DNA from 4 places in the Gordonia sp. AC31 genome. Region 1 is predicted to be linked to each of the others. Evidence: riboswitches for the same ligand, from Rfam matches in the RefSeq annotation. Region 1 holds a riboswitch; each other region holds the start of a gene.

The links. A riboswitch is a leader RNA that binds a small molecule or an ion and turns the genes downstream of it on or off. The one in region 1 is predicted to bind thiamine pyrophosphate.
Region 2: linked by a shared signal. The riboswitch ahead of thiC (phosphomethylpyrimidine synthase ThiC) and the one ahead of Q9R39_RS19500 (TenA family protein) in region 1 are both predicted to bind thiamine pyrophosphate.
Region 3: linked by a shared signal. The riboswitch ahead of thiO (glycine oxidase ThiO) and the one ahead of Q9R39_RS19500 (TenA family protein) in region 1 are both predicted to bind thiamine pyrophosphate.
Region 4: linked by a shared signal. The riboswitch ahead of Q9R39_RS23085 (3-oxoacyl-ACP reductase) and the one ahead of Q9R39_RS19500 (TenA family protein) in region 1 are both predicted to bind thiamine pyrophosphate.

Annotation. Positions count from the first base shown of each region.
Region 1 is NZ_JAUZVK010000019.1:25,878-32,854, reverse strand. Features, by position in the region: gene nusG (transcription termination/antitermination protein NusG) at 1-238, opposite strand, end outside; gene secE (preprotein translocase subunit SecE) at 309-782, opposite strand; tRNA gene Q9R39_RS19530 (tRNA-Trp) at 822-894, opposite strand; gene Q9R39_RS19525 (fused (3R)-hydroxyacyl-ACP dehydratase subunits HadA/HadB) at 1,141-2,238, opposite strand; gene rpmG (50S ribosomal protein L33) at 2,333-2,500, opposite strand; tRNA gene Q9R39_RS19515 (tRNA-Met) at 2,594-2,667, opposite strand; tRNA gene Q9R39_RS19510 (tRNA-Thr) at 2,689-2,761, opposite strand; tRNA gene Q9R39_RS19505 (tRNA-Tyr) at 2,879-2,959, opposite strand; TPP riboswitch at 3,115-3,209, shown strand; gene Q9R39_RS19500 (TenA family protein) at 3,197-3,907, shown strand; gene Q9R39_RS19495 (ABC transporter substrate-binding protein) at 3,904-4,929, shown strand; gene Q9R39_RS19490 (ABC transporter permease) at 4,904-5,698, shown strand; gene Q9R39_RS19485 (ABC transporter ATP-binding protein) at 5,691-6,518, shown strand; gene Q9R39_RS19480 (YajQ family cyclic di-GMP-binding protein) at 6,570-6,977, shown strand, end outside.
Region 2 is NZ_JAUZVK010000013.1:93,941-100,917, reverse strand. Features, by position in the region: gene egtD (L-histidine N(alpha)-methyltransferase) at 1-813, shown strand, start outside; gene Q9R39_RS16355 (LLM class flavin-dependent oxidoreductase) at 794-1,858, opposite strand; gene Q9R39_RS16350 (SHOCT domain-containing protein) at 2,048-2,437, shown strand; gene thiD (bifunctional hydroxymethylpyrimidine kinase/phosphomethylpyrimidine kinase) at 2,526-3,446, opposite strand; gene thiC (phosphomethylpyrimidine synthase ThiC) at 3,446-5,134, opposite strand; TPP riboswitch at 5,126-5,240, opposite strand; gene Q9R39_RS16335 (GNAT family N-acetyltransferase) at 5,451-5,798, shown strand; gene Q9R39_RS16330 ((2,3-dihydroxybenzoyl)adenylate synthase) at 5,965-6,977, opposite strand, start outside.
Region 3 is NZ_JAUZVK010000007.1:221,941-228,917, forward strand. Features, by position in the region: gene Q9R39_RS11225 (NUDIX hydrolase) at 172-654, shown strand; gene Q9R39_RS11230 (hypothetical protein) at 681-1,064, opposite strand; gene thiE (thiamine phosphate synthase) at 1,381-2,091, opposite strand; TPP riboswitch at 2,139-2,250, shown strand; gene thiO (glycine oxidase ThiO) at 2,246-3,310, shown strand; gene thiS (sulfur carrier protein ThiS) at 3,307-3,519, shown strand; gene Q9R39_RS11250 (thiazole synthase) at 3,578-4,366, shown strand; gene Q9R39_RS11255 (ABC transporter ATP-binding protein) at 4,438-5,421, shown strand; gene Q9R39_RS11260 (ABC transporter permease) at 5,418-6,164, shown strand; gene Q9R39_RS11265 (LuxR C-terminal-related transcriptional regulator) at 6,292-6,977, shown strand, end outside.
Region 4 is NZ_JAUZVK010000036.1:10,386-17,362, reverse strand. Features, by position in the region: gene Q9R39_RS23095 (IS256 family transposase) at 61-1,416, shown strand; gene Q9R39_RS23090 (SRPBCC family protein) at 1,550-2,026, shown strand; TPP riboswitch at 2,107-2,204, shown strand; gene Q9R39_RS23085 (3-oxoacyl-ACP reductase) at 2,316-3,098, shown strand; gene Q9R39_RS23080 (hypothetical protein) at 3,225-3,584, shown strand; gene Q9R39_RS23075 (hypothetical protein) at 3,586-4,056, shown strand; gene Q9R39_RS23070 (hypothetical protein) at 4,229-4,453, opposite strand; gene Q9R39_RS23065 (SDR family oxidoreductase) at 4,572-5,486, shown strand; gene Q9R39_RS23060 (IS256 family transposase) at 5,511-6,866, shown strand; gene Q9R39_RS23055 (hypothetical protein) at 6,934-6,977, opposite strand, start outside.

The sequences.
Region 1 (6,977 bases):
CCAGGGCCTCTTCGACAGGGGCCTCGTCAGCGGCGGCCTCGTCAACCGGGACCTCGTCGGCATCCTCGGAGACGGTGTCCTCGGCGGGGGCCTCGTCACCCTCGACGACCACGTCGTCGGCGACCGCGTCACCCTCGGTGTCCACCGCGTCGGTCACGGCCGCGTCGACAGCATCGACGTCGGCAGCAGCCGCGTCGACGGAGTCGGTCGAGGCGAGTTCGTTCTCCGGGGTGCTCACTGCAGCCCACGCTCCTTATGGTTCATCTGGCGGTCGTGTTTCTCGTCGCCGGCCGAGCCCACCGCGTGGGTCAGCCGAACAACCAGAGCACGCCCTTGGCGAAGGCGAGGTCGAGGCCGGCAATGAACGCGGTCATCACGATGACGAACACGAGCACGACGATCGTGTAGGTGATCATCTCGCGCCGCGTCGGCCAGATGACCTTCTTCAGCTCGGCGACGACCTGCGTCAGGAAGACCCAGATCCGTACGAACGGATTCCGGCTCTCCTCGGCAGACGCCTTCTTCTTGGTCTTGCGTTCCTTGACGGCGACGGACCCCGTGTCGGAGTCGGCGTCACCGTCGGTTGCACCCGCCGCCGAGCGACGTCCGCGAGCCGAGCGCTTACCGGACGGACGCAGCTCCTTCGCGGTTCCGGTCGACGTGTCGTCGTCCGTACCCGCGTCGGTGGCCTCGTCGCGACCGTCGAGCTCAGCCGCGGCCGAATCGGCCGCAGAACCCTCTGCGGCGTCTTTGGCGCGGGCGGCCCGGTCTCGCTTGCTCAACTTCGCGGTCCTCTCGTCAGCGTGTGCCCTTCACCAGGGCAGGGGCGACAGGACTTGAACCTGCAACCTGCGGTTTTGGAGACCGCTGCTCTGCCAATTGAGCTACGCCCCTTTGCGACGCCCGCCACCGGAGTGGTCGGCGTTGCCGTCCTTCTCGATCCGACCTCGCGGCCCGTCGACGTTTCGTCGCCGACAAAACCAACGCGCCACCCTATGGGTAGCGCGCAAGTCTGAATCAATCAGACACTTCAGTGTAGATCACCGGGGCGGTGGACCCAAAACGGGCTCGCCTCCGCTCCCCCGACGACCGTACACGCCACCCGTCCGTGAGCCGCCGGAACGGCTCGCGGCCGGTCGATCAGTTGAACTGGATGACGGCCTGCGCGCGTCCGAAGATCCGGCGGTCACCCTGCTTGGCGGTGATCGCGATGGTCCCGCGACGAGTTGCGGGATCGAGCGACTTCACCTTGCCGGTGAAGTCGACGGCCGCGCTGTCGTCGGCCGGGACGTACACCGGGCTGGTGAAGCGCACGTTGTACTCGCAGAAGGCCGCCGGGTCGCCGATGAACTCGGAGACGAAGCTTGCGCCGAGCCCCATCGTCTGCATGCCGTGCGCGACGACGTCGTCCATGCCGGCCGCTTTCACGACGTGGTCGGAGAAGTGGATCGGGTTGGGGTCGCCGGCCACGCCCGCATAGTTCGCGAGATTGCCGCGCGTCAGCAGGTAGCGCTTGGGCGTGAGTTCCTGACCCACCGTGAGCGTGTCGAAGTCGACGGCACCGAAGGCGCCCGGCGACTGCGTCGGGTCGGGGAGGTCGTAGCGACCCGCCTTCGGCTCGACGGTGTGCCCGGACTCGCCGATGGCGTCGACCTTGATCATCACGTGGTCGAGGGACGCCTCGAGTTCGGGGTCGACGTCCATACCGGGACGCGCGGCCAGGGAGGTCCACGTGGTCATGACCGGCTCGTCGTGCTGGTTCCAGATGACGTTCTTGGTGACCATCAGGTCGATCATCTCGGGACTGCTCACGTGCCGGAACGACTCGAGCGAGACGTCGCAGATCAGGCGGTCCCCGACCTTCATCGGCTGGTGGTAGACCAGCCGCTGGTCGGTCTGCATGATCTGCCACATGTCGTAGCCGGTGACGACGTCTTCGAAGAGCTTGCGCTGGGCGATGATCCCGAGCACCGACACGTAGGTCGGCGCGGCGATCAGGCGGTCGTGACCGAAGGCCCGGGCGCCCTCCTCGCTCCAGTGGGTCGGGTGCGCATCCTGCACCGCCATCGCGTGCTTACGGATCTCCTCGCGGCCGATCTCGTAATAGTCGTCGACCGTGTAATGGAAGCCGACAAGGCTCTGGGTGTGGGCGGCGATCTCGTCGGGGGTCGGCTTCGCGCCACCGTTCGACGCCTCGTCCGGAGGATCCTGGATCTCGGCTCCGCTTACCTGTGACATTGAGCTCTACTCCTTCGGCCGACACAGCAAGACGGGCTGCCTCATCGAGAGGCAGCCCGCTGCTGGTGGTACTTCGAAACGGCCGACGACGGCGTCAGCGCGATTCCTTGTGCCCCTGGTGCTTGCCGCAGTTCGGGCAGAACTTCTTGATCTCGAGGCGATCGGGATCGTTGCGGCGGTTCTTCTTCGTGATGTAGTTACGGTGCTTGCACACCTCGCAGGCCAAGGTGATCTTGGGGCGAACATCTGTTGAGGAGGCCACTTGATTGCCTTCTTTCGGGTGGTACGTGGTCGGGTTCGGAAGTTCCCTCAGGGCTTGCGACCCTTGCGCTCGGTTCCGGTCGGACCCGATGTGTAGCGGTGGAGGGACTCGATCCCTCGACCTCACGATTATGAGTCGTGCGCTCTAACCAGCTGAGCTACACCGCCCCGCGGACTTCTCGTCCAGCGAGCCCCCTGACGGAATCGAACCGTCGACCTTTTCCTTACCATGGAAACGCTCTGCCGACTGAGCTAAGGGGGCGTGCCCCGGGCGGTTGTGCCCGAGAGCCTTAACGAGGTTACACACTCGCGTCTGCGCTAGACAAATCGCTGGTCGGAGACCGTCTGTAGAGCAGTTTCGCGAGAATGGACCACGCTGTGGCAGGTATAGGATTCGAACCTATGTAGCTTGCGCGACGGATTTACAATCCGCTCCCTTTGGCCGCTCGGGCAACCTGCCGTGCCGCTCTTCCGGCCACCGTGACGGCCGTACGAACAACGCCGTGAAGAATACAACGAACACCGCATCAACGCGCAAACCGGCTGGTCAACAGGCCGGGACACGGTCGTGGCACAGGCGTCCCACTGCGACCCCCACTCCTGCTACTGTGGCTGCGTTCTGACACGGGGTGCTCCGCGACGCGGGGCTGAGATGAGACCCGAGAACCTGTCCAGGTAATGCTGACGAAGGGATGTCATGTCTGTGCATGCGCGCATGCCGGTCTCCGGCCGATTCTCCGACCACCTCTGGGAGGAGACGAAGGGGTTGCGGACGGCGATCGACGACCTCGAGTTCCTGCGGCGGCTCGGCGACGGGACGCTGCCACTGGAGGTGTTCCGCACCTACATGGAGCAGGACTCGCTGTACCTGGCCGGGTACGCGAAGGCCCTCGCCATCCTGGCGTCGAAGTCCCCCGACCCGCAGACCGCGGGGTTCTGGGCGAACTCGTCGGCCACCGCGGCCACCGTCGAGTCGGCGCTGCACGGCGACCTGCTCAACGGCGGCCAGCTGCCTCCGCGTGAGGGCGAACCCGAGCCGTCGCCGGCGTGCCTGGGGTACGTGTCCTATCTGACCGCCGTCGCCGCGACCGAGTCGTATGCGGTCGGCGCCGCCGCGGCCCTGCCCTGCTTCTGGATCTACGCGGAAGTCGGCCGGGCCCTGGCCGCGAGTGCGGCCCAGGTACTCGCCGCCGACCCGAACCACCCCTACGCGCAGTGGGTGACCACCTACGACGCCCCGGAGTTCCAGGAATCCGCCTCGCGGGCAAGGGAACTCGTGGACGAGGCCGCGGCGCACGCCGGCGAGCGGGAGCGGGCCGCGATGGCCACGGCGTTCACCGTCGCCACCCGGTTCGAGCTTCTGTTCTGGGACACCGCGCTGAACCCGCAGCCGTGGCCCGCCGCATGAGCGCCCGCGCGCGCCGCCTCCTCACCGTGCTCGCCGCCGCGGTCGTCGCGTCGTCGGCGATCACCGCATGCGGTTCGGGCGCCGATTCGGACGGCACCATCCGATTCGCGCTCGACTGGTCCCCGAACACCAACCACACGGGATTGTTCGTGGCGCAGCAGCGCGGCTGGTTCGAGGAGGCCGGACTCGACGTCGAGATCCTGCCGTACAACAACACCGCCGTGGACACCATCGTGGACGCGGGCAACGCCGAGTTCGGTATCAGCACCCACAACTCGTCGACCTTCTCGCGGGCATCGGGCGCGCAGACCATCTCCGTGTTCGCGCCGCTGCAGAAGTGGGCCACCGGCATCGGTGTCCGCGCCGACCGCCGCGACATCACGAGCCCGAAGGACCTCGACGGGAAGACATACGCCGGTTTCGGCGACCCGGGCGAGGAGAAGACCCTCGAGCAGGTGATCCGAAACGACGGCGGCACCGGCGAGTTCACCTCGGTGACCCTCGGGACCTCGGCTTACGAGGCGGTCTACTCCGGTCAGGCCGACTTCACCGTCTCCTATCTCGCGTGGGAGGGCATCGAGGCCGAACATCGCGGAACCCCGATGAGGTACTTCCACTACACCGACTTCGGATTCCCGGAGGCATACGCGATCGTCGTCGACGCCAACGAGGACTGGCTGGCGGACAACCCGGACCGCGCGGCGGCCTTCGTGACGGCGCTGCAGCGCGGTTACCAGGCGGCGGCCGACGACCCGGACGCGGCGGCCCGCGACCTCCTCGCCGCCAACCCCGGTGCGTTCAACGACGAGCAGTTGGTGTTCCAGAGCCAGCGCATGCTGGCCGGTCAGTACATGAAGGACGCCGACGGCCGGGTCGGGCGACAGACGCTCGAACAGTGGGCCGGGAACTCCGGGTTCCTGTACCGCAGTGGTCTGCTGACCGGCCCGGACGGGGCGCCGCTCACGACCGAGCCGGACTGGTCGACGTACTTCACCAATGACTACCTCGACACCCCTCGGTAGCACCGGCCTGCGTCGCATCGCGCCCGCGCTCGTCGCGGTGGTCGTCCTGGTGGCGGTCTGGCAGGTCTACGTCGACGTCAGCGGAATCCGGCCGCAGGTGCTGCCGTCGCCGTCGCGCGTCGTCGCGCAGGGTTGGTCGCACCGCGCGGAGATCGGGGTGCACGCCGCGGCGACGCTGCAGGTGACCCTGATCGGGTTCACGGTTTCATTGGTCCTGGCCTGGCTGCTGGCCATCGTCGTCGATTTCTCGCCGGCGCTGCGACGGGCGTTCGTGCCGTTGTTCGTCGCCTCCCAGACCCTGCCGATCATCGCGATCGCACCGCTGATGATCATCTGGTTCGGCTTCGGCCTGCTCCCGAAGGTGCTGGTCATCGCCCTGGTCACGTTCTTTCCGGTGGCGATCGGCCTGATCGAGGGATTCGCCGCCACCGACCGCGAGGCCGGCGCGCTGATGCGCAGCATGGGGGCGACCCGCGGCCAGGTCTTCCGGTACGTGCGGCTCCCGTCCGCGCTACCGAGGTTCTTCACCGCGTTGCGGATCGGCATCACCTATGCGGTGGTGGGCGCCGTGTTCGCCGAGTACGTCGGCGCCACCCAGGGCCTCGGCATCTACATGAGCCTGCAGAAGAACTCGTTCCGCACGGACCTGGTGCTCGCGGCGGTGCTGGTGACCGCGCTCCTGAGCGTCACGCTGTACCTGCTCACCTTCGCCGTCGAGCGGGTCGTCGCGCCCTGGGCCCGCGCCGAGGACCGGAACCACCATGACTGACCACCGGCTGGTCCCGGACCACCGACTGGTCGTCGACCGGCTCACCAAGTCCTTTCCCCGACCCGGACGCGGACAACCTCGCCGGGAGGTCCTCGACGGGGTGTCGTTCACCGCCGAGCCCGGCGAGTTCGTCTCCGTCATCGGGCCCAGCGGATGCGGCAAGAGCACCGTCTTCGGCCTGCTGGCCGGACTCGACGTCCCCGATTCCGGCAGCGCGTCCGTCGGCTCCGAACCCGCCGTCGCCGGACACTGCGCGTACATGCCACAGAAGGACCTGCTGTTCCCGTGGCGCACCGTGCTGGACAACACCATCCTCGGCCTCCAGGTGCAGGGCGTGCCGACGAAGGAGGCCCGACGCCGGGCCGCGGACCTCTTCCCCGCCTTCGGACTCGCCGGATTCGAAGACGCCCGCCCGTTCCAGCTGTCCGGCGGGATGCGACAGCGCGCCGCACTCCTGCGCACCGTCGTCTCGAATCGCGACCTGGTGCTGCTCGATGAGCCGTTCGGCGCCCTCGACTCACTCACCCGGACCGAGATGCAGACGTGGTTGCAGTCGGTGTGGCAGCGCTATCGGTGGACGGTGCTGATGATCACCCACGACGTCCGCGAGGCCGTCCACCTCTCGGACCGCGTGATCGTGCTGTCCGCCCGCCCGGCCACCGTGGTCCACGAGGTGCGTGTCGACCTCCCGCGCCCGCGCGATCCGGCGGGGCTCACCGCTCCCGAGTTCGTCGCCCTCGAGCGAGAACTGCTCGAGGTGCTCCACGACGAGTCACGTCGTGCCCTCGCCGAGCAGGCACAGCGTCGGACGTCCCGGTAGACCCCCGCGGCCGCCCACTTGCGCTGATCGCCATGACATACCCTGTCGGACATGGCTGATTCATCGTTCGACGTGGTGAGCAAGGTCGACCGGCAAGAGGTCGACAACGCCCTGAACCAGGCTGCCAAGGAGTTGTCGCAGCGGTACGACTTCCGCGGCACCAACACCGGCATCGAGTGGTCCGGCGAGGAGAACATCGTGATCACCTCGGACGCCGAGGAGCGCGCACAGGCGGGCCTCGAGGTGTTCAAGGAGAAGCTGATCCGACGCGACATCTCGCTGAAGGCCTTCGACGCCGGCGAGGTCGTCGGCTCGGGCAAGACCTTCAAGATCACCGGCTCGCTGGTGCAGGGCATCGACTCCGAGCACGCCAAGAAGATCTCCAAGAAGATCCGCGACGAGGGGCCGAAGGGCGTCAAGGCGCAGATCCAGGGCGACGAGCTGCGCGTGTCGAGCAAG
Region 2 (6,977 bases), on a different contig from region 1:
TATCCCACCCGCCGCGAGACCGCGATCCTGCGCGCGCGGTCGGCCGAGATCGCCTCGACGACCCGTGCCGACGTCATCGTCGAACTGGGCTCGGGCACATCGACCAAGACGCGTCTGCTGCTCGACGCCTTCGTGGACGCGGCCGCCGACGGTGAGCGTCCGACCTACGTCCCCGTCGACGTCAGCACCGAGATGCTCACGACGACAGCCGAAGTGCTCGCCGTCGACTATCCCGGGATCGACGTCGTCCCCGTGGTCGCCGACTTCACCGAGCCCGACCTGGATCTCCCGCCCGCCGACGGCCCGCGCCTCGCGGTGTTCCTCGGTGGCACGATCGGCAACTTCGATCCTGCTGCGCGCGCGGAGTTCTATCGTTCGATGGTCGGCTCGTTGTCCCCGGGTGACTACTTCCTCCTCGGTACTGACCTCGTCAAGGACACCGGGCGGCTCGTCGCCGCCTACGACGACAGTGCTGGTGTGACCGCCGATTTCAACCGGAACATGATCGAGGTGCTCCGTGCCGGCCTCGACGCTCGCGGGCTCTACGCCGACGACTTCGAACACATCGCCCGCTGGAATCCGGGCGAGCACCGCGTCGAGATGTGGCTTCGCGCCCGGCGGGACGTCGACGCGTACTTCGGTGTGCTGGGCCGATCGTGGCGGGTGCCCGCGGGAACCGAGATCCACACCGAGATCAGCACCAAGTTCCAGCCCGGGGCGCTCGCGGAAGAACTCGAGTCGGCCGGACTGTCCGTCGTGTCGGCGTGGACCGATCCCGCAGGCGACTTCCAGCTCACCCTGACCCGACGCTGAGCAGTTCGCGCACCCGCGGGATGACCTGCGTTCCATAGAGTTCGATGCTGCGCATGAGCTCGGGGTGGCCGAGTGTCCCGTGCGAATACTTCAGGTCGAATCGGCTCAGTCCCAGTGCTTGGACGGTCGACGCGATCTTGCGGGCAACGGTGTCGGGCGACCCGACGTAGAGCGAGCCGCCGGGTCCCGTCGACCGCTCGAACTCGATGCGGGTCGGCGGCGGCCAGCCGCGTTCGCGACCGATGCGCCCGACGTACTCGCGGTAGTGCGGCCATAGGGCGTCGCGTGCCTGCGCGTCGGTGTCGGCGACATGGCCCGGTGAGTGCACGCCGACGGGCATCAGCGGCTTGTCCATCTCACGGAGGGCACGGTGATACAGATCGACGTACGGCGTGAAGCGCAACGGGTCGCCGCCGATGATGGCGAGCATGAGTGGCAGGCCGTACGACGCGGCACGTACCACCGACTCCGGGCTGCCGCCGACCGCGATCCACGTCGGCAGGGGCGGGTTCTCGAGTTCGGGATAGACCGCCTGGGACTGCAGCGGACTGCGTGTGGAACCCGACCATGAGACCGGTCGGCCGGTGCGCAGTTCGGCGAACAGGGCCAGCTTGTCGCTGAAGAGTTCCTCGTAGTCGGAGAGGTCGAAACCGAACAGCGGAAACGACTCGGTGAACGATCCGCGCCCGAGGATCACCTCGGCGCGACCCGACGACAACGCATCGACTGTCGAGAACCGCTGGAACACGCGGATCGGATCGTCGGAACTCAGGACGGTGACGGCCGAACCGAGACGCATCCGGGTGGTGCGCGCCGCGATCGCGCCGAGTACGACCTCGGGTGCCGACACCGCGTAGTCGTCGCGGTGATGCTCACCGACACCGAGGAAGTCGACGCCGACCGTGTCGGCGAGGATGGCCTGCTCGAGCAGATCGCGCAGGGTCTGCGACCCGGAGCGCAATGTGCCGTCGGGTTCGGCGGTGATGTCCCCGAACGTGTCGAGACCGAGCTCGATCTTCTCGATACCTACCGGGTGAGATTCCATGTCGCCCTTCGCGAGAGTCAGAGTCGATCGATCCCGGTTCTCGGCTGCCGATCGATACCGCAGTCTCAGGATTTCACGAACTTCTTCAATGTTCGTTGCGCTGACCACCGTAGAGCTGTGACATGCTCAGAGGGAATTCACGGTTCCGGTGCGCCGGGCAGGCTTGCTTCTAGACAAAGGAGACTTCTTATGTGGGATTCGTTCTGGGACTTCATCTGGTACACGATCGTCATCTTCGCGTTCGTGGCCTATCTGATCGTCCTGTGGCACATCATCAGCGACCTGTTCCGCGACAAGGCGGCTTCGGGGTGGGCGAAGGCGGCGTGGGTGGTCTTCCTGATCATCTTCCCGTACATCACCGCCATCGTGTACCTGCTCGCGAAGGGCAAGGGGATGGCCGAGCGTCAGCGTGAGGCGTACAGCGAGGCCAAGCAGGCGTCCGACGAGTACATCCGGTCCGTCGCAGGCACCTCACCGACCCAGCAGATCGCCGACGCGAAGAACCTGCTCGACTCGGGCGCGATCACCCCTCAGGAGTTCGAGCACTTGAAGAGCAAGGCCCTCAGCGGAACCGCCTGACGGTCCCTCGACACAGACAACGCTCCCCTATGGCGCCGGTCGCCGTCGGGGAGCGTTGTCTGTTCTCCGGTTCGGGACCGGCGTCGCGTCAGTCCGCCGACCCGACGCCCACACGCCACAGCGGATTGACCGGACCGTGGCCGGCGCCCAGTGGATACGCGGCCGCCAGGCAGCGGGTCACCCAGTCCTTGCCGAAACCGACCGCCGCGGGAACGTCGTGCCCGTGGGCCAGCGCGCACGCGATCGCGGCGGCGAGGGTGTCGCCGGCGCCGTGGTCGTGCGGGGTGTCGATGCGTTCGTGGCTGAGCTCGATGAACTGGTCGCCGTCGTAGAGCAGATCGGGGGAGTGGTCCGAGGTTCGCAGGTGCCCGCCTTTCACCAGCGCCCAGCGCGGCCCGAGATCGAGCAGTGCCCTGGCCGCGTCGCGCTGCGACGCGGCATCGGTGACCGCGATGCCGGTGATGAGCCGGACCTCGTCCAGGTTCGGTGTCACCACCGTCGCGAGGGGAAACAGGCTGTGCCGCAGGGTGTCGAGTGCCGAGTCGGCGAGCAGCTGGTTGCCGTGCATCGACGCGCACACCGGATCGACCACCAGCGGAACGGATGTGTCCCGGCCGATTCCACTCGTGCGGCACTGCTCGACGATGGCCTCGATGATGGGCGCCGACGCGAGCATCCCGGTCTTCGCCGCGGCCACACCGATGTCACCGGACACGGAGTCGATCTGCGCCGCCACGGTCTGCGGTGAGATCTCCTCGAACCCGCTCACGCCCACCGAGTTCTGGACCGTCACCGCGGTCACCGCGACACACCCGTGCACCCCGAGCAGGGCGAAGGTGCGCATGTCTGCCTGTATTCCCGCGCCCCCGCCGGAGTCCGAACCCGCGATCGTCAGGACCCGTACCGGGGCCGTTCCGGGCGGTGACAGCGGGAGTCCCGTGTAGGCCTGTTCGTCGACCGTGCGCTGATTCGCGTCGACTGTGCGTCGTCGTGCGTCGTCTGTGCGCATCAGGCGCCGCCGGTCGTCTGGAGCGGGAGGTACACGCGGTTACCGGCCTCGGCGAACTCGGCCGACTTCGCGGCCATGCCCTCGGCGATAGTCCGGTCGATGTCGTCCGCGGTGACGAGACCGTGCTCCTCGGCGTAGGCGCGGACGTCCGCCGAGATCCGCATCGAGCAGAACTTGGGTCCGCACATCGAGCAGAAGTGGGCGGTCTTCGCGGGCTCGGCGGGCAGCGTCTCGTCGTGGTATGCGCGCGCGGTGTCGGGGTCGAGGGCGAGATTGAACTGGTCGGTCCAGCGGAACTCGAAGCGCGCCTTGCTCAGTGCGTCGTCGCGTTCCTGTGCCCGCGGGTGGCCTTTGGCCAGGTCGGCCGAGTGCGCCGCGATCTTATACGTGATCACGCCGACCTTGACGTCGTCGCGGTCCGGAAGTCCTAGATGCTCTTTCGGAGTCACGTAGCACAGCATCGCGGTGCCGGCCTGAGCGATCATCGCCGCGCCGATGGCCGAGGTGATGTGGTCGTAGGCCGGCGCGATGTCGGTGGCGAGCGGACCCAGGGTGTAGAAGGGGGCCTCCTCGCACAACTCCTCCTCCAGGCGCACGTTCTCGGCGATCTTGTGCATCGGGACGTGCCCGGGGCCTTCGATCATGACCTGCACACCATGCGATTTGGCGATCGCGGTCAGCTCGCCGAGAGTGCGGAGTTCGGCGAACTGGGCCTCGTCGTTCGCGTCGGCGATCGATCCGGGGCGCAAGCCGTCGCCGAGGGAGAACGTGATGTCGTAGCGGCGGAAGATCTTGCACAACTCGTCGAAGTGCGTGTACAGGAATGACTCCCGGTGGTGCGCGAGACACCAGGCCGCCATGATCGAACCGCCGCGCGAGACGATGCCCGTCACCCGCTTCGCGGTCAGCGGAACGTAGCGCAGCAGGACACCGGCATGCACGGTCATGTAGTCGACACCCTGCTCGGCCTGCTCGATCACGGTGTCGCGATACAGTTCCCAGGTCAGCGAGGCGGGATCGCCGTTGACCTTCTCCAGCGCCTGGTAGATCGGAACCGTCCCCACGGGGACCGGCGAGTTGCGCATGATCCACTCGCGGGTGGTGTGGATGTCGGCGCCGGTCGAGAGATCCATGATCGTGTCGGCGCCCCAGCGGGTGGCCCACACCATCTTCTCGACCTCGTCGGAGATCGAGCTGCGCACCGCCGAATTACCGATGTTCGCATTGACTTTGACCGCGAAGTTCTTGCCTATGATCATCGGTTCGGACTCCGGATGCCGGTGGTTCGCCGGGATGACCGCTCGCCCGATCGCCACCTCCGACCGGACCAGTTCGGGGTCGATGCCCTCTCGGGCGGCGATGAACCGCATCTCTTCGGTGATGATCCCGGCCCGCGCCCAAGCTAGCTGGGTGCTCGCGCCGTCGACCGGTTCCGGGCGGCGCCAGTTGTCGCGGGTGGGGGCGAGGCCCTTCTCGACGTCGATGCGCGCCGTCGGATCGGTGTACGGACCCGAGGTGTCGTAGACGTCGAGGTGTTCGCCGTTGGTGAGGTGGATACGACGCTGCGGGACGCGCAGGTCGCCGACCGTGAGGTAGTGCTTGGTGCTGCCCTCGATCGGACCGAGGGTCAGGAACCCTGAGTCGGCGGGTGCGCTGCCGTCGCGAGTCGCGGATACACGTGTGCCCATGGCTTGTCTCCCTACGCCGGCATTACCCGGACAGGTTCGAGCGGTCGGCGACCGCCCGTCGCCATCTCAGCCCTCGGTCATCGTGAGAGCCCCCGCGGTGTAGTTGTCGTGCGTCCGCCACCCTACAGCGCGGAGTTCGTTCGGGTCGTAGGGGTGCGCGCGACCGTCTCGATGTGCGACGACCGGACGATCGGGGTCATCAGTTACGGTTCCGTAAGGTACCGTGTGACCCGGATCACAAGCGGGGCCTATGCCGAGGTTCGGACGGCACATGTCAGTGGTCCGATGTCCACGATCAAGAGGTGAGGAGGGTCGGGTGCTACGCAAGCATCGTCAGCGACCACCACAGTCGGCGAAGTCGATCCTGCAGCAGATCTCGCAGGTGGTGCACAATCCCGACCGCGACCGGTTCGAGCTGTGGGTCGCCGGCGACCTGGTCGGCGTGCTCGGCTATTCGACCGAGACGGTCGACGGTCAGACCACCATCACCGTCCTACACACCGTGCTCTACGACGAGTACACCGGACATGGTCTCGCCACCCGACTCACCCGCACCGTCGTGCACTTCACCCGCGAGCAGGGCGCCCGCCTGCGGCCCGTGTGCACCTTCACCAAGCACTATCTCGACGGCCATCCCGGGATCGTGACCCTCGCGCCGGTGTGATCCGAAGGTAAGCCTCGGCGGCTCCGGAACATTCCTCGCCGGACCCTTCGAGGCTCGTCGCTATCGCTCCTCGCACCTCAGGGAGCAGGGGTTATGCGCTTCCTTGGGATTATGGTGCGGTGGTCGCGCTCCTCGCGCCGGTGTGAGGAGCGGGCTCCGACTCGGCTCAGCCTGCCGACGGCTCCGACAGCAGTGTCTCGCGGAGCACCTTTTTGTCGATCTTGCCTACTGCGGTGACCGGGAGCGTGCGCACGACGCGGACCACGTCGGGCAGTTTGAAGGAGGCGAGTCCGCGGTCGGCGAGGAAGGTGCGGATCGCGGCCAGCTCGAGTGGTCGGGCCGGGGGGTGTTCGTGCGAGAGCACGACTGCCGCACAGATCTTCTCACCGAGCGCGTCGTCGGGCAGCCCGACCACCGCGACCTGCCGGACCGAATCGTGGGCGAGGAGGTTCTCCTCGACGTCGTCGGCGGCGACGTTCTCCCCGGCGCGCACGATGGTGTCCTTGATGCGGCCGGTCACGGCCAGGTGCCCCGACGGCAGCCGGGTGACCTTGTCCCCGGACCGGTAGAAGCCGTCCGGCGTGAAGGACTTCTCGTTGTGCGCCGTGGCGCGGTAGTAACCGCGGATCGTGTAGGGCCCCCGCACCAGCAGTTCACCTTCTTCCCCGTCGGGGACATCGGCTCCGCCCTCGTCGACGACCCGCACCTCGTCGAGCTCCGACATCGGTGCCCCTTGCACTTGGTGCACCAAGTCACGCGGGTCGTCGGTCCGGGTGTAGCAGATCAGCCCCTCGGCCATGCCGAAGACCTGCTGGACGACGGGGCCGAGGGCCGCGTCGAGGGCGACGGCGTCGGACTGTGCCAGCTTGGCGCCGCCCACCTGCAGCAGGCGCAGGGAGCTGATGTCCGCCGGCTCCCACTCGGTCGCCGCGCACCAGAGTTGCGCGAGCGCGGGGACGAGCGCGGTCACCGTGACGCGGTGCCGCTCGATGAGGTCGAAAGTGTTGTCCGGACTGGGGTTGTCGGCTAAGACGACGTGGCCGCCCGCACCGAAGACGCCCAGGATTCCCGGGCAGCACAGCGGAAAGTTGTGCGCGGCCGGCAGGGCGACGAGGTAGGTGTCGTCGGCGGTGAGGCCGGCGACGTCCGCGGACAGCCGGGCGTTGAGGTCGTAGTCGT
Region 3 (6,977 bases), on a different contig from region 1:
ACCGGCGCCGCGCCGCCGACCTCGGCGGTTCGCGCGTGCCGGGTGCTCGCCGACGGCACCTCGAGGTTCCGAGCCGCGATGAGAGGGCTTCGCGGTCTCCCTGGCAGGTGTTGCGCATCTCACTTACGGTGGAGGCACCCGGTCGGGGCGACCGGGATGCGAGGAGGCGTGGTGCGCGGCGACGGCGACGGCTGGGTGATCGATCCCGACGGTTCTCGATACTGGGGTATCCACGGCGCGGCAGGTCTGCTGCTGCGGGCGCCGCTGCCGGACGGATCGACCGGGGTGCTCCTCCAACACCGCGCCGCGTGGTCGCATCAGGGCGGCACGTGGGCGCTGCCCGGCGGGGCCCGCGACTCGCACGAGGGTGCCATCGACACCGCGATCCGCGAGGCCGAGGAGGAAGCCGGGATCACCGCCGACGACCTGCGCGTCGTCGCAGCGGTCGTCACCCTCGAGGCGCCCGGCGGATGGACCTACACGACGGTCATCGCCGAGACGGACTCGCCGGTCCGCACGGTCGCCAACTTCGAATCCACGGAACTGCGATGGGTCGACGAGAAGCGCGTCGATCAACTCCCACTGCACCCCGCGTTCGGAGTCGCGTGGCCCGTCCTCCGCGACCGGATCGCGATGCTCGATCCGCAGAGCTGAGGCCCCGTTCCCTGAGGAGCCCGGGGTCACACCCCGGCGCGGTCGGACTCCAGCAGTCGGTTCGCCCCGGCGACCAGCGCGTGGACGTTCGCCTCGTCGCTGCTCGCGCCCTCACCGACGGCCCAGGCCTGCCGGCCGTCGTGCTCGCACAGCAGGAACGTCGTGACCATGCCGTCGACGACCCGCTGGTGCAGCCGGACGATCTGAACCGGGGCGCCGACGTCGTAGAGGATCGAGGTCATCGCACCGACGGGGCCGGCGGCGACGGCGCTGCGGGACATGATGCGGTCGGCGATCGCGAGCGTCGCGCGGCACTCGACCAGGTCGCCCGAGTACGGGACGGCAGAGAAGGAGCCCAGCCGGATCGTGCCGCCACGGGAGTACTCGTCGGTGAATTCCTGCCAGGTCATCCCGGCGGCCTCCTCGTGCATCCCAGGGGGAAGCGGGCGGCCGAAACGTGCGGCGAACTGGTCGCCGTCGTGCCGGTCGTCGCGCTCGGTCCACGAACAGGATCGACGAGGTAGATGAAGAGGGTGCATCTCGAAAACCGATTTCGGTCGAAGAACGGATGACCGACTGGAGAGCGCAACCGACCCGCAGCGGGGGGTCGGTCAGATTCAGACCCCGCTGCGGCGGGTTACGAGAACGCTCGTGATGCACAACATGATCGGTCCACCATAGACCCGCGACACCGACCGGGCAAACGTGTTTCCGCCAGGGGAACCGCTAGAGCATCCCGGCGAGGTCGGTGGCTGCGGCGGCCGGGTCATCGGCCGCGGTGATGGCCCGCACGACGACGATGCGCCGCGCCCCGAGCGCGGTGACCTCCCCGACGCGGCCGGCGTCGATTCCGCCGATGGCGAACCACGGCTTGGCTGATTGTGTTGCGGCAGTGGAGGACACGAGGTCGAGGCCGGCGGCGGCGCGGCCCGGTTTGGTGGGGGTGGTCCAGCACGGACCGACGCAGAAGTAGTCGACGTCGTCGTCGGCGATCGCGGCGGCAGCCTGCTCGGGGTCGTGGGTCGAGGCGCCGATGACGACGTCCGGTCCGACGATCCGGCGGGCCGCCGACGGCGACAGGTCGCCCTGTCCGACGTGCAGGACATCGGCCCCGGAGAGCGCCGCGATGTCGGCGCGGTCGTTGACCGCCAGCAGGGCACCGTGCGCGTCGGCGACCGTCCGCATGCCCGCGAGGATCTCGAGTTCCTCGCCCGCCTCCAGGGTCCCGAATTCGCGCTCGCCCGGCGAGTTCTTGTCGCGCAGCTGCACGATGTCGACGCCGCCCGCGAGCGCCGCGTCGACGAAGTCGAGCAGATCACCGCGTTCGCGCCGGGCGTCGGTGCACAGGTACAGGCGGGCCGTGGAGAGCCGCCGGCGACGGTCCGTCGCGGAGCCGGGGTCCGTCGACGCGGAGCTGGTGCGGTTCGGGGTCGTCACGCCGACCAGGCTAACCGGACCCCCGACGCCCCGGCGTAGGGTGGATCGCACGAACACACGGGAGTCCGGATCGGCCGGGCTGAGAGTGCGGACAGATTCCGCTGACCGTCGAACCTGATCCGGGTCATTCCGGCGAAGGAAGGTGATTCCCAGCGTGGATTCCCCACCGCAGCGCCCTGCCCACCGCGCCCTGACGGTCGTCGGGGGCGGTGTCATCGGGCTGACCTGTGCGCTCACCGCGGCCGACGCCGGATGGCGGGTTCGCGTCCTCGACGCCGGCACCGACGAGCGCGCGTCCTGGGTCGCCGGCGGCATGCTCGGTTCACTCGGCGAGGGTCATCCCGGCGAGGACGCGTCCCTGGCCCTGTCGGTCGAATCGGTCCGGCTGTGGCCGGCGCTCGTGAAGCGGCTCGACGACCCGGGTGTCGTCACCGCCACCGACTCGCTGTTCGTCGCGGCCTCGGCCACCGACATCGAATACCTGCGGCATCTCGCCGATTTCGTCTGGGCCGGGCAGCCCGCCACCGATGCCGCGCTGCAGTCGGTGACCGGCCGCGACATCCGGACCCTGGAACCGTCGCTGAGCTCTCGACTGGTCGGTGGCTACCGCGCGGTCGGCGAGTGGTCCGTCGACAACCGGCGGCTGCTCGAGGCGTTGCGCGCCGCCGCGACGTCGGCGGGTGCCGAGTTGGTCTCCGCGCGCGTCGAATCCCTGGCCGACCTCGACGACCTCGGTTCCGACACCCAGATCCTGCTCGCCGCTGGACTGGGCACCGCGGCCCTCTGGCCGGGTGTGGACCTGCATGCGGCGAAGGGGGAGATCCTCCGCCTGCACCGCACGCGCTGGTCGGTGCCGCCGCCCGGTCACGTCGTCCGGGCACGCCTCCACGGGCGGGCCGTGTACCTGGTGCCGCGCGAGGACGGAGTCGTCGTCGGCGCCACCCAGTACGAGGCCGAGGGGACGGCCGACCGCGCGCCGCAGGCCGGCGGGGTCGCGGATCTGCTCGCCGACGCGATCGAGGTCTTCCCCGGGCTGCGGACCTACGAACTGACCGAAGCGGGGGCCGGTCTGCGGCCGTGCACCGCGGACGGATTGCCGATCGTCACCCGTGTGGACACACGAACGGTCGTGGCGACCGGGCACGGGCGCAACGGGATCGTCCTCGCCCCGGGCACCGCCGCCCGCGTGTTGTCGATTCTGGAAGGAGCAGAGGAATGAGTATCACCGCCAGCATCACCGTCAACGGCAAGAGCGTCGACGTCGGCGCCGACACGTCGGTGCGCGACGTCGTCACCGGGCTGGGGTTGCCGGACCGGGGGATCGCGGTCGCGGTGGACGGCGCGGTCGTCCCGCGCGGCCGCTGGGACCGGCACACGATGACCGACGGTGCCGTCGTCGAGATCGTCACGGCGGTGCAGGGTGGCTGACCTCGCCGATCTGAAGCCCGACGCCTCGCGGACCGAGCAGAAGTCCGGCGACGAGACGATCCCGGATGCGGACCATCTGCGCATCGCCGGTCGCGACTTCTCGTCGCGACTCATCACCGGTACCGGCGGCGCGTCGAATCTCGCGACCCTGGAACGCGCGCTGGTCGCGTCGGGGACCGAGCTGACCACCGTCGCGGTTCGGCGCGTCGACGCGGCCTCGGGCACCGGGGTCTTCGATCTGCTGCGCCGGCTCGACATCGCCGTCCTGCCCAACACCGCGGGCTGTCACACCACCGCCGAGGCGGTCCTGACCGCCCAGCTGGCGCGCGAGGCGTTCGAGACCGACTGGGTGAAGCTCGAGGTGGTCGCCGACGAACGCACCCTGATGCCCGACGCCATCGAACTCGTCGACGCCGCGGCCGCACTGGTGGCCGACGGTTTCGTCGTGCTGGCCTACACCAACGACGATCCGGTCCTGGCCGCGCGACTCGCCGATCTCGGGGTGGCGGCGGTGATGCCCCTCGGATCGCCCATCGGGACCGGACTCGGAATCCTCAACCCGCACAACATCGAGATGATCGTCGACGACTGCCACACCCGCTTCGACGACCCGCTGCCGGTCATTCTCGACGCGGGCATCGGCACGGCGAGCGACGCGGCCCTGGCGATGGAACTCGGTTGCGACGGCGTGCTTCTGGCCACCGCCGTGACCCGGGCGGAGAACCCTGAACTGATGGCGACGGCGATGCGGCACGCGGTGACCGCGGGCCGCCTGGCCGCGCGTGCGGGCCGGATCCCCAAGCGTTTCTGGGCGCACGCGTCCTCACCCGGGCGCGACCGGGACTGACCCGCGGTCCCGCGGCAGGCCGTCCGAATGACAGACCGGGCCGCTCGGGGTTCGGCGGCTATGGTCGAGTCGTGTTGCAGGTAGCGAATCTGACGAAGGACTTCGGCGGTCAACGCGCGGTCGACGACCTCACCTTCGAGGTGGGGCCGGGACGGGTCACCGGTTTCCTGGGCCCCAACGGTGCGGGTAAGTCGACGACCATGCGGATGATGCTCGGACTCGACCGTTCGACATCGGGCACGGCGACGATCAACGGGCAGCGCTACCGGGACCTCGAGCATCCGCTGCGGCAGGTCGGTGCGCTGCTCGACGCCCGGTGGGTGCATCCCAATCGCAGTGCGCGGTCCCACTTGCGGTGGCTCGCGGCGAGCAACCGGATCCCGGCCGCCCGCGTCGACGAGGTGCTCGAGACGGTCGGGCTCACCTCGGTGGCCAAGAAGCGCGCCGGCGGCTTCTCGCTCGGTATGTCGCAGCGGCTCGGGCTGGCGGGTGCCCTGATCGGCGACCCGCACACACTGCTGTTCGACGAGCCGGTCAACGGCCTCGACCCGGAGGGCATCGTGTGGATCCGCGGGTTCATGCGCAAGCTCGCCGCGGAGGGGCGGACGGTGTTGGTGTCGAGCCATCTGCTCACCGAGATGTCGCTCACCGCAGACCATCTCGTCGTCATCGGGCGGGGCCGGCTGATCGCCGACTGTTCGGTGGCGGAGTTCACCGGGCGGGCACGGCAGTCGGTGCGGGTGCGCGGCCCGCAGCTCGAACAGTTGCATGCCGCGCTCGCGTCGGCGGGGCTGAATCCCGCGCCGGGTGACCCGGATGCCCACGGGCGCCCGGTGATGCGCGTGCCGGACACCACGACCGATCGGGTCGGCGACCTCGCCGCCGCCGCGGGCATCACCCTGCACGAACTCGCCGCCGAGTCGGCGTCACTGGAAGAGGTCTTCATGTCGATGACGGCGCACGCCGTCGACTACACCGCCGTCGACAACCGCGCCGTCCACGACCCCGACGCCCACAACCGGGCCGTCGGGAACCACGGGGGAGTGAACCGGTGATCGCCGCGATCAACGCCGAACGGATCAAACTCGCCAGCACCCGGTCGCCGTACTGGTGCCTCGGCGTCGTCGTGGTGCTGGGCCTGGGCTTCGCGGTGCTGCTCGGCGCCATCGCCGGCGGTTCCTACGGCAGTCCCGGTGAGACCGACACCCTGACCGACGACTTCCTGCTCGGCGTCAACCAGTTCGGGGTCGCGGTGCTCGCGATCATGGCGATCCTGGGCGTCACCACCGAATATCGCTTCGGCACGATCCGACCGACGTTCGCGGCGATCCCGCGTCGGCCACAGGTCCTCCTCGCGAAAGCGGTCGTGTTCGGCGGACTCTCGTTCGCGGTGGTGGCCATCGTGTCCGTCGTCGCGGTCGTGGCGGCGCAGGTGCTCGCCGGCGTCGGAGTCTCGCTGACCGGACCCGAGACCGTCCGGCATCTCTGGGGGACGCCGGTTTTCGCGATGCTGTGCGCGCTGATCGGCCTCGCGGTGGGTGCGTTGGTGCGGCATTCGGCCGGTGCGGTGGCGATCGTGCTCGTCTGGATGCTGGCCCTCGAGCGCATCGTGTCGGTGCTCCCGCGGGTGGGCGAGCACATCGTGTCGTTCTTGCCGTTCCTGAACGGGTGGAACTTCCTCGCCGGCGGGAGCGACACGTTCCACTGGAACGCCTACGGTTCGTTGGCCTACTTCGCGGGCTTCACGATCGTGTTGCTGGCGGCGGCAGTGGCCGTGACCAATGCCCGGGATGCGTAGTTCGCGGATTTTCTTCCGCCGATGTCAAATCCGGGATTGGCCGCGTGTCGACAGGGCCATCCGGTCGGACCACATTGGTGCTTCCGGGCGGCCCATTGTAGGGCCCAGCAGACTAGAATTCGCGGTTATGTCCACGAATTGGCCGCTCGTCGAGCGCGATCGGGAGTTCCGCACGATCCAGGCGGCCCTCAGGGGTGAGACGACCGGCTGTGGGGTGGTCCTGACCGGTGACTCGGGCGTGGGCAAGACGACCCTCGCCCGGCACGTCACCGCCGAGTTGCCGACCGGGGTGCGCTGGGTGGCGGGCACCGAGTCCGCGCGCTCGATCCCGCTCGGTGTGTTCGCGCATCTCGTCGGTCCGGCGACGTCGAGCGATCCGGTCACCTACCTTGCGGCGGCCCGTGAATCGCTCCTCGCCGACGGCGATGTCGTGATCGGGGTCGACGACGCCCACCTGCTCGACGAACTGTCGGCGACACTGCTGCATCAGCTCGCGATCGACCGTGCGGTGCACATCGTCGCGACGGTCCGCAGCGGCGAGACCGTCCCGGATGCGGTGACCTCGCTGTGGAAGGACAATCACCTCACGCGGATCACGTTGTCGCCGTTCACCAAAGAGCAGAGCGTCGACCTCATCGAGTCGGTGCTCGGCGGGCAGCTCGAGGAGCATTCGGCCGATCTCATGTGGGAGGCCTCCGGTGGGAACGCCCTGTTCCTACGGCATCTCGTCGACGGTGCGCGGCAGGCCGACACGCTGCGGCAGGTCAACGGCGTGTGGCAGCTACGCGGACGCGCCGCCATCACCTCGGAGCT
Region 4 (6,977 bases), on a different contig from region 1:
GATGAGTGGGCGTGTCAGATGGTCTGTGTGAGTTGATCCGGAGGAGGAATCATGAACGCTATGGCTGTTGACGACCACGACGCTACGGATGTATCAGATGCTGCTGGGCTTCGCCGGGAGGTGTTCTCGGATGCGCTGATTGATCACGTACTCGCCGAGACCCGTTCGCGAGGGTTGGAGTTGACTGGCAAGGACGGCTTTTTGAACGAGATGCTCAAGGCCGTCCTTGAGCGGGGCATGGGCGCCGAGCTGACCGAGCATCTGGGCCGCGATGCCCACGCCCGTGGCGGGGACGGAAACCACCGCAACGGCACTTCGCGCAAGACCGTGGCCACCGAGGTCGGCCCGGTGGAACTGGATCAGCCCCGCGATCGGCAGGGCTCGTTCGCCTCCCAGCTCGTCCCGAAGGGCGCCCGCCGGCTCGGCGGGCTGGAGGACCAGATCATCTCGCTGTACGCCGGCGGAATGACCGTCCGGGAGATCGAGCACCACCTCGCGCGGACCCTGGGGGTGGAGCTGTCGCACGAGTCCATCGCCAACGTCACCGACGCGGTCCTGGACGAAGTCGCGGCCTGGCAGCACCGCCCGTTGGAGGCGTTCTACCCGGTGGTGTTCCTGGACGCGATCCACATCAAGATCCGCGATGGAGCCCACGTGAAGACCCGCGCTGCCCACATCGCGGTCGGGGTCGATCTTGAGGGCGTCAAGCACGTGCTCGGCATCTGGGTGCAGGCCAAGGAAGGCGCGGCGTTCTGGGCCAGCGTGTGCGCCGAACTGGCCAATCGCGGCGTCAAAGACGTCCTGATCGTGGCCTGCGACGGGCTGACCGGACTGTCCGAGGCGATTGCCGCGACCTGGCCTTTCGCCGAGGTGCAGACCTGCGTGGTGCACCTGATCCGGGCCTCGATGCGGTTCGTGTCCTACAGCGACCGCAAGAACGTGGCCAAGGCACTCAAGCCGATCTACACCGCCGCCAACACCGAGGCCGCCAGAGCCGCACTGGAGGCCTTCGCCGAATCGCCGCTGGGCGCCAAGTACCCCACCGCCGTCAGGTCGTGGGAGGCCGCCTGGGAGCGGTTCATCCCGTTCCTGGCCTTCGGCCCAGCCACACGCAAGCTGATCTACACCACGAACTCGATCGAGTCGCTGAACTACCAGCTGCGCAAGATCACCAAGAACCGCGGGCACTTCCCCAGCGATGCCGCCGCGATCAAGCTGCTATGGCTAGCCATACGCAACATCGAGGACCGACGAGACCGAGAACGCGCCAAGGACGCTCAACGCCGAGCAGACGGCCACGCAGGCCCCCGGAAATCGATCCCCAGACTCGTCGAAGGCGCCACCATCCACGGTTGGCGAGCCGCACTGGCCGAACTCGCACTGGCCTACCCGGAACGCTTCGACCCCCACATGTGACAGACATCACTAACCAAAACTCACACAATTATCTTGAAAGGCTCCGTGATGTCGGAGCGCGGTCGTACGGTGGGGTGAATCGCATCCGAGCTCGCCGCCAGGCCGAGTCCGACCGGAAAGGTCCCACCTCCCCATGACCGCCATCAGCACAATCGACCGCGGACCGCGCGTGGTCGCCCGCAGCGTGACCGTGAACGCGCCCGCCGACGAACTGTTCGCCCTCGTCAACGACCCTCGCAAGCACGGACTCGTCGACGGGTCCGGAACGGTCCGCGACAACGTCCAGGGGCCGGCCACCCTGCACCCCGGCGCCAAGTTCACCACCGCGATGCGCATGTACGGCGTGCCGTACCGCACCACCTGCACGGTCACCGAGCACCGTGACACCCCGGCGGAGAAGGTGATCGAGTGGGCGAACCCCGCAGGGGCCCGGTGGCGCTGGGAGTTCACCCCGGCGGGGGACGGAAAGACGACGGTCGTCGAGAGCTTCGACAACCGGCCGTCCAAGCTCGGCAGGTTCTACGAGATCGTGGGGGTGTCCAAGCAGAACGCGGCGGGCATCACCGAGACGCTGTCGAAGCTGGCGGCCAGGTACGAGACCGCGGGATGACCACGCACTGACTCGCACCGACACGCGTTTTGCGGATCGACGTGGGGACCGCGCGCCGCGACGGCCGGTGATCTATGGTGGTCCGCGACACGGGGTGCTGCCCATCCGGGCGGCTGAGATCACACCCGTCGAACCTGATCTGGGTAGTTCCAGCGAAGGAATGTCGATACAGCACTCGCGTCCACCACAACGGTGGTCTCGGTGCCGTCGCCGATCGGACGCGCCCTGCGTTGCCGAGGAGCGGAGCCGCATCGCCACCCTCGCCGGGAACACCGGGAAGTGAGTGGCAGTGGATATCGGCAACAGCGTGCGGATCGACGAGCAGGTCGTCCTCGTCACCGGCGGCGCCCGCGGGCTCGGCGCGGACATCAGTCGCGCCTTCTCCAGAGAGGGCGCTCTCGTCGTCGTCAACTATCACCGCAGCGAGTCGGCCGCCGCCGACCTCGTCCGTGAGCTCGGCGAGGACCGCACCGTCGCACTCCGCGCCGACGTCACCGACGACGACGAAGTGCACGCCCTCGTCGACGCCGCCCGTCGCCACTTCGGCGCGCCCGTCACCACGGTCGTCAACAACGCACTGGTCGACTTCGAGTTCAACGGAGACGCCCGCCCGCGACCGGAGACGCTGACCTGGCACGACTTCGACTCGCAACTGCGCGGTGCCGTCAAGGCGACCCTCGCCACGACCCAGGCGACGCTTCCGGGCATGCGGGAGGCCGGCTTCGGACGGATCGTGAACATCGGCACCAATTTGTTCCAGCACCCCGTCGTGCCGTACCACGACTACACCGCCGCCAAGGCCGCCGCGCTGTCGCTGACCCGGACCCTCGCCACCGATCTGGGGCCGGACGGCATCACGGTGAACATGGTCTCCGGCGGTCTGCTGCGCACCACCGCCGCGAGCGCCGCCACGCCTGCAGAGGTGTTCGACCTCATCGCGTCGGGGACGCCGCTGCGCCGCGCGATCACGCCGGCCGAACTCGCCGACGCGGTGCTGTTCTTCGCCTCCCCGTGGGCGCGGGCCGTGACCGGGCAGAACCTCATCGTGGACGGGGGACTGGTCAAGGGGTGAGGCGCGGCGGCGCCGATCGCACCGAGGGCGCGCCCTCGCACCCGCGCGCCCTCGTGCCCGCGCGCCCTCGCGCCCTCACACGTGCGCGCCCTTGCCGGTGCAGGTCGGGTGGGGGAGGCTGGAGTCATGCAGTTCCCCTCGGTGGTCTTCTCGCGGACGGCCGAGGGCCGCCGGATCGCCGAGGCCGAGGCCGCTGTCGCCGAACTCGACCAGCGCCTCGCGGAATGGGACGAGCAACGAGCCCTCCTGGCCGCCGACGATCTCGGCAGCGACCCGCACCGGGACGTCCCGCGAACCTGGCCCGCCGTCGCCGAGTCCGCGGCCTCCGCCGCCGGGCGTCTCGCGGCTCCGCTGTCACCGGCGGCGCTGGAGGCCGAACGCTCCGAACTCCGATGGTCGGGCGTGGGCAAACTGATCGGGGCCGGCCTCTCGGCGGCGGTGCTCCTGGCTGTCCCGCTGACGCTCGTCCTCAACGCGGTGATCTGACGTGCCGCTGATCCTCGCGCTGGTGGTGTTCGCGGTCCTCGCCGGTGTGGTCGCGTGGATCGCGTCGACCGGATGGCTCGTGCGCTCCGGACTGGAGGACCTCGCCCGCCACCGTCGGCTCAGCCGGGGGACCGACCCGGCGCAGCTCACCGCCGAGCGCGCCGTCGACACCGCGCGGCGCACCCACGCGCTGGCCTCCGAGGCGCTCGCCGCGACCCTCGACCGCTGGTATGAACTCCGCTCCACGCTCGGCATCGGCACCCCGCTCGAAGCCGAGTACCCCGCCGTGAGGGACGCCCTCGACGGCGACCCCGCGTTCGCCCGCCTACTGGAGCGGGCGAACGACGCCCTGGTCGACAGCACCACCGACCGTCCGAGCAGAGTGGCCGACCTTCTCGCAGAGGCCGCCCGCCTGGACGCGCTGACGCTGGCCGTGCGCGACCGCATCTATCGGGCGAGACGCGCGCCGTGACCGGGCAGAACCTCATCGTGGACGGGACTGGTCAAGGGGTGAGCCTGTCAGGTCCTCCGAAATCCGCTACTCCGCCTCGGAATCCGCTACTCCCGTGGAGGTAGCGGATCCGCAGGCGGAGTAGCGGATGTCGAGCTGGGCGGGTCGACTGCCCGTCGTGCCGGGTCTCGGATCAGGGGGTGCCGGTGCCCTCGTCGGCGGCGGGGGAGGTGTTGGTGCCGCCGTCGTTGATCTCGAAGCGGGTCCACTTGCCGTCCATGTCTACCTCCATGGCGTACCCGAGCGCGTCGTCGGGGACCTCGACCGTCTTGAACCAGTCGTACGCCTTGGTGTCGTCAGCGAACTCCTTCTCCTCGATGACGTTCTGGTCGGGGTCCACTACGCGGTAACGGGGCATGCTTGCTCCTTCGAATCGATGGAATCCGGTCGTATCCGCAGTGTGGGTGATCCGGCGTCATCTCGCATCCGGTCAGGACGCGTACGGTCGGAATCCCCGACGTCTCAGGAGGCCTGCCGTGACCACCGATCCCAACGCCCAGCCGCTCGTCGACCCCACCACAAAGTACGAGGTCGACATCCCGATGCAGTCCCAGCCGGTGCCGGGGCTCGCATCCGAGCTCGAGCCGCCGGCCGATCACGGTGAGAGGTCCTACATCGGTCACGGCAGACTCACCGGCCGCCGTGCGCTCATCACCGGCGGAGACTCGGGTATCGGTCGCGCGGTGGCGATCGCGTACGCACGCGAAGGGGCCGACGTGGCGATCGGATACCTGCCCTCGGAGCAGTCCGATGCGGACGAGGTCGCCCGGTTGGTCCGTGAGGCCGGCCGCACCTGCGTCCTGCTGCCGGGCGACGTCGGAGACGAAGAGGTGGCGCGGGGGATCGTCCGTGACGCCGTGGCCGGGCTCGGGGGCATCGACGTGCTGGTGCTCAACGCCGCCCGGCAGACCTACGTCGAGAACCTCGAGGACCTGAGCTCCGAGCAGTGGGCGGAGACCATGAACGTCAATATCTCGGCGCCGTTCTGGATGATGCAGGAGGCGCTCGGTCATCTGCAGCCGGGGGCGAGCGTCATCTTCACCTCGTCGGTTCAGGCGTACACCCCGTCGCCGGGCTTGGTGGACTACGCGACCTCCCGGGCCGCGGTCAACACGATGTCCAAGGCGCTGGCGCAGCAGCTCGCGCCGCGAGGGATCCGCGTGAACGCCGTCGCGCCGGGCCCGTTCTGGACCGCGCTGCAGGTGACGGGCGGGCAGAAGCCGGAGAAGCTGCCGTACTTCGGGCAGAAGAACCCGCTCGGTCGGCCGGGGCAGCCGGTCGAAATGGCCGGCGCGTACGTGTACCTGGCCTCCGAGGAGTCGTCGTACACGACCGGCAACACGCTCTCGGTGACCGGCGGCGGGGCGTGTCAGATGGTCTGTGTGAGTTGATCCGGAGGAGGAATCATGAACGCTATGGCTGTTGACGACCACGACGCTACGGATGTATCAGATGCTGCTGGGCTTCGCCGGGAGGTGTTCTCGGATGCGCTGATTGATCACGTACTCGCCGAGACCCGTTCGCGAGGGTTGGAGTTGACTGGCAAGGGCGGCTTTTTGAACGAGATGCTCAAGGCCGTCCTTGAGCGGGGCATGGGCGCCGAGCTGACCGAGCATCTGGGCCGCGATGCCCACGCCCGTGGCGGGGACGGAAACCACCGCAACGGCACTTCGCGCAAGACCGTGGCCACCGAGGTCGGCCCGGTGGAACTGGATCAGCCCCGCGATCGGCAGGGCTCGTTCGCCTCCCAGCTCGTCCCGAAGGGCGCCCGCCGGCTCGGCGGGCTGGAGGACCAGATCATCTCGCTGTACGCCGGCGGAATGACCGTCCGGGAGATCGAGCACCACCTCGCGCGGACCCTGGGGGTGGAGCTGTCGCACGAGTCCATCGCCAACGTCACCGACGCGGTCCTGGACGAAGTCGCGGCCTGGCAGCACCGCCCGTTGGAGGCGTTCTACCCGGTGGTGTTCCTGGACGCGATCCACATCAAGATCCGCGATGGAGCCCACGTGAAGACCCGCGCTGCCCACATCGCGGTCGGGGTCGATCTTGAGGGCGTCAAGCACGTGCTCGGCATCTGGGTGCAGGCCAAGGAAGGCGCGGCGTTCTGGGCCAGCGTGTGCGCCGAACTGGCCAATCGCGGCGTCAAAGACGTCCTGATCGTGGCCTGCGACGGGCTGACCGGACTGTCCGAGGCGATTGCCGCGACCTGGCCTTTCGCCGAGGTGCAGACCTGCGTGGTGCACCTGATCCGGGCCTCGATGCGGTTCGTGTCCTACAGCGACCGCAAGAACGTGGCCAAGGCACTCAAGCCGATCTACACCGCCGCCAACACCGAGGCCGCCAGAGCCGCACTGGAGGCCTTCGCCGAATCGCCGCTGGGCGCCAAGTACCCCACCGCCGTCAGGTCGTGGGAGGCCGCCTGGGAGCGGTTCATCCCGTTCCTGGCCTTCGGCCCAGCCACACGCAAGCTGATCTACACCACGAACTCGATCGAGTCGCTGAACTACCAGCTGCGCAAGATCACCAAGAACCGCGGGCACTTCCCCAGCGATGCCGCCGCGATCAAGCTGCTATGGCTAGCCATACGCAACATCGAGGACCGACGAGACCGAGAACGCGCCAAGGACGCTCAACGCCGAGCAGACGGCCACGCAGGCCCCCGGAAATCGATCCCCAGACTCGTCGAAGGCGCCACCATCCACGGTTGGCGAGCCGCACTGGCCGAACTCGCACTGGCCTACCCGGAACGCTTCGACCCCCACATGTGACAGACATCACTAACCAAAACTCACACAATTATCTTGACAGGCTCCGATGAGTTGTCTCGACGAGATCTCAATCGAAGAGTCCTTTGATCGCTCGGGCAGCGTCGCCGCCGG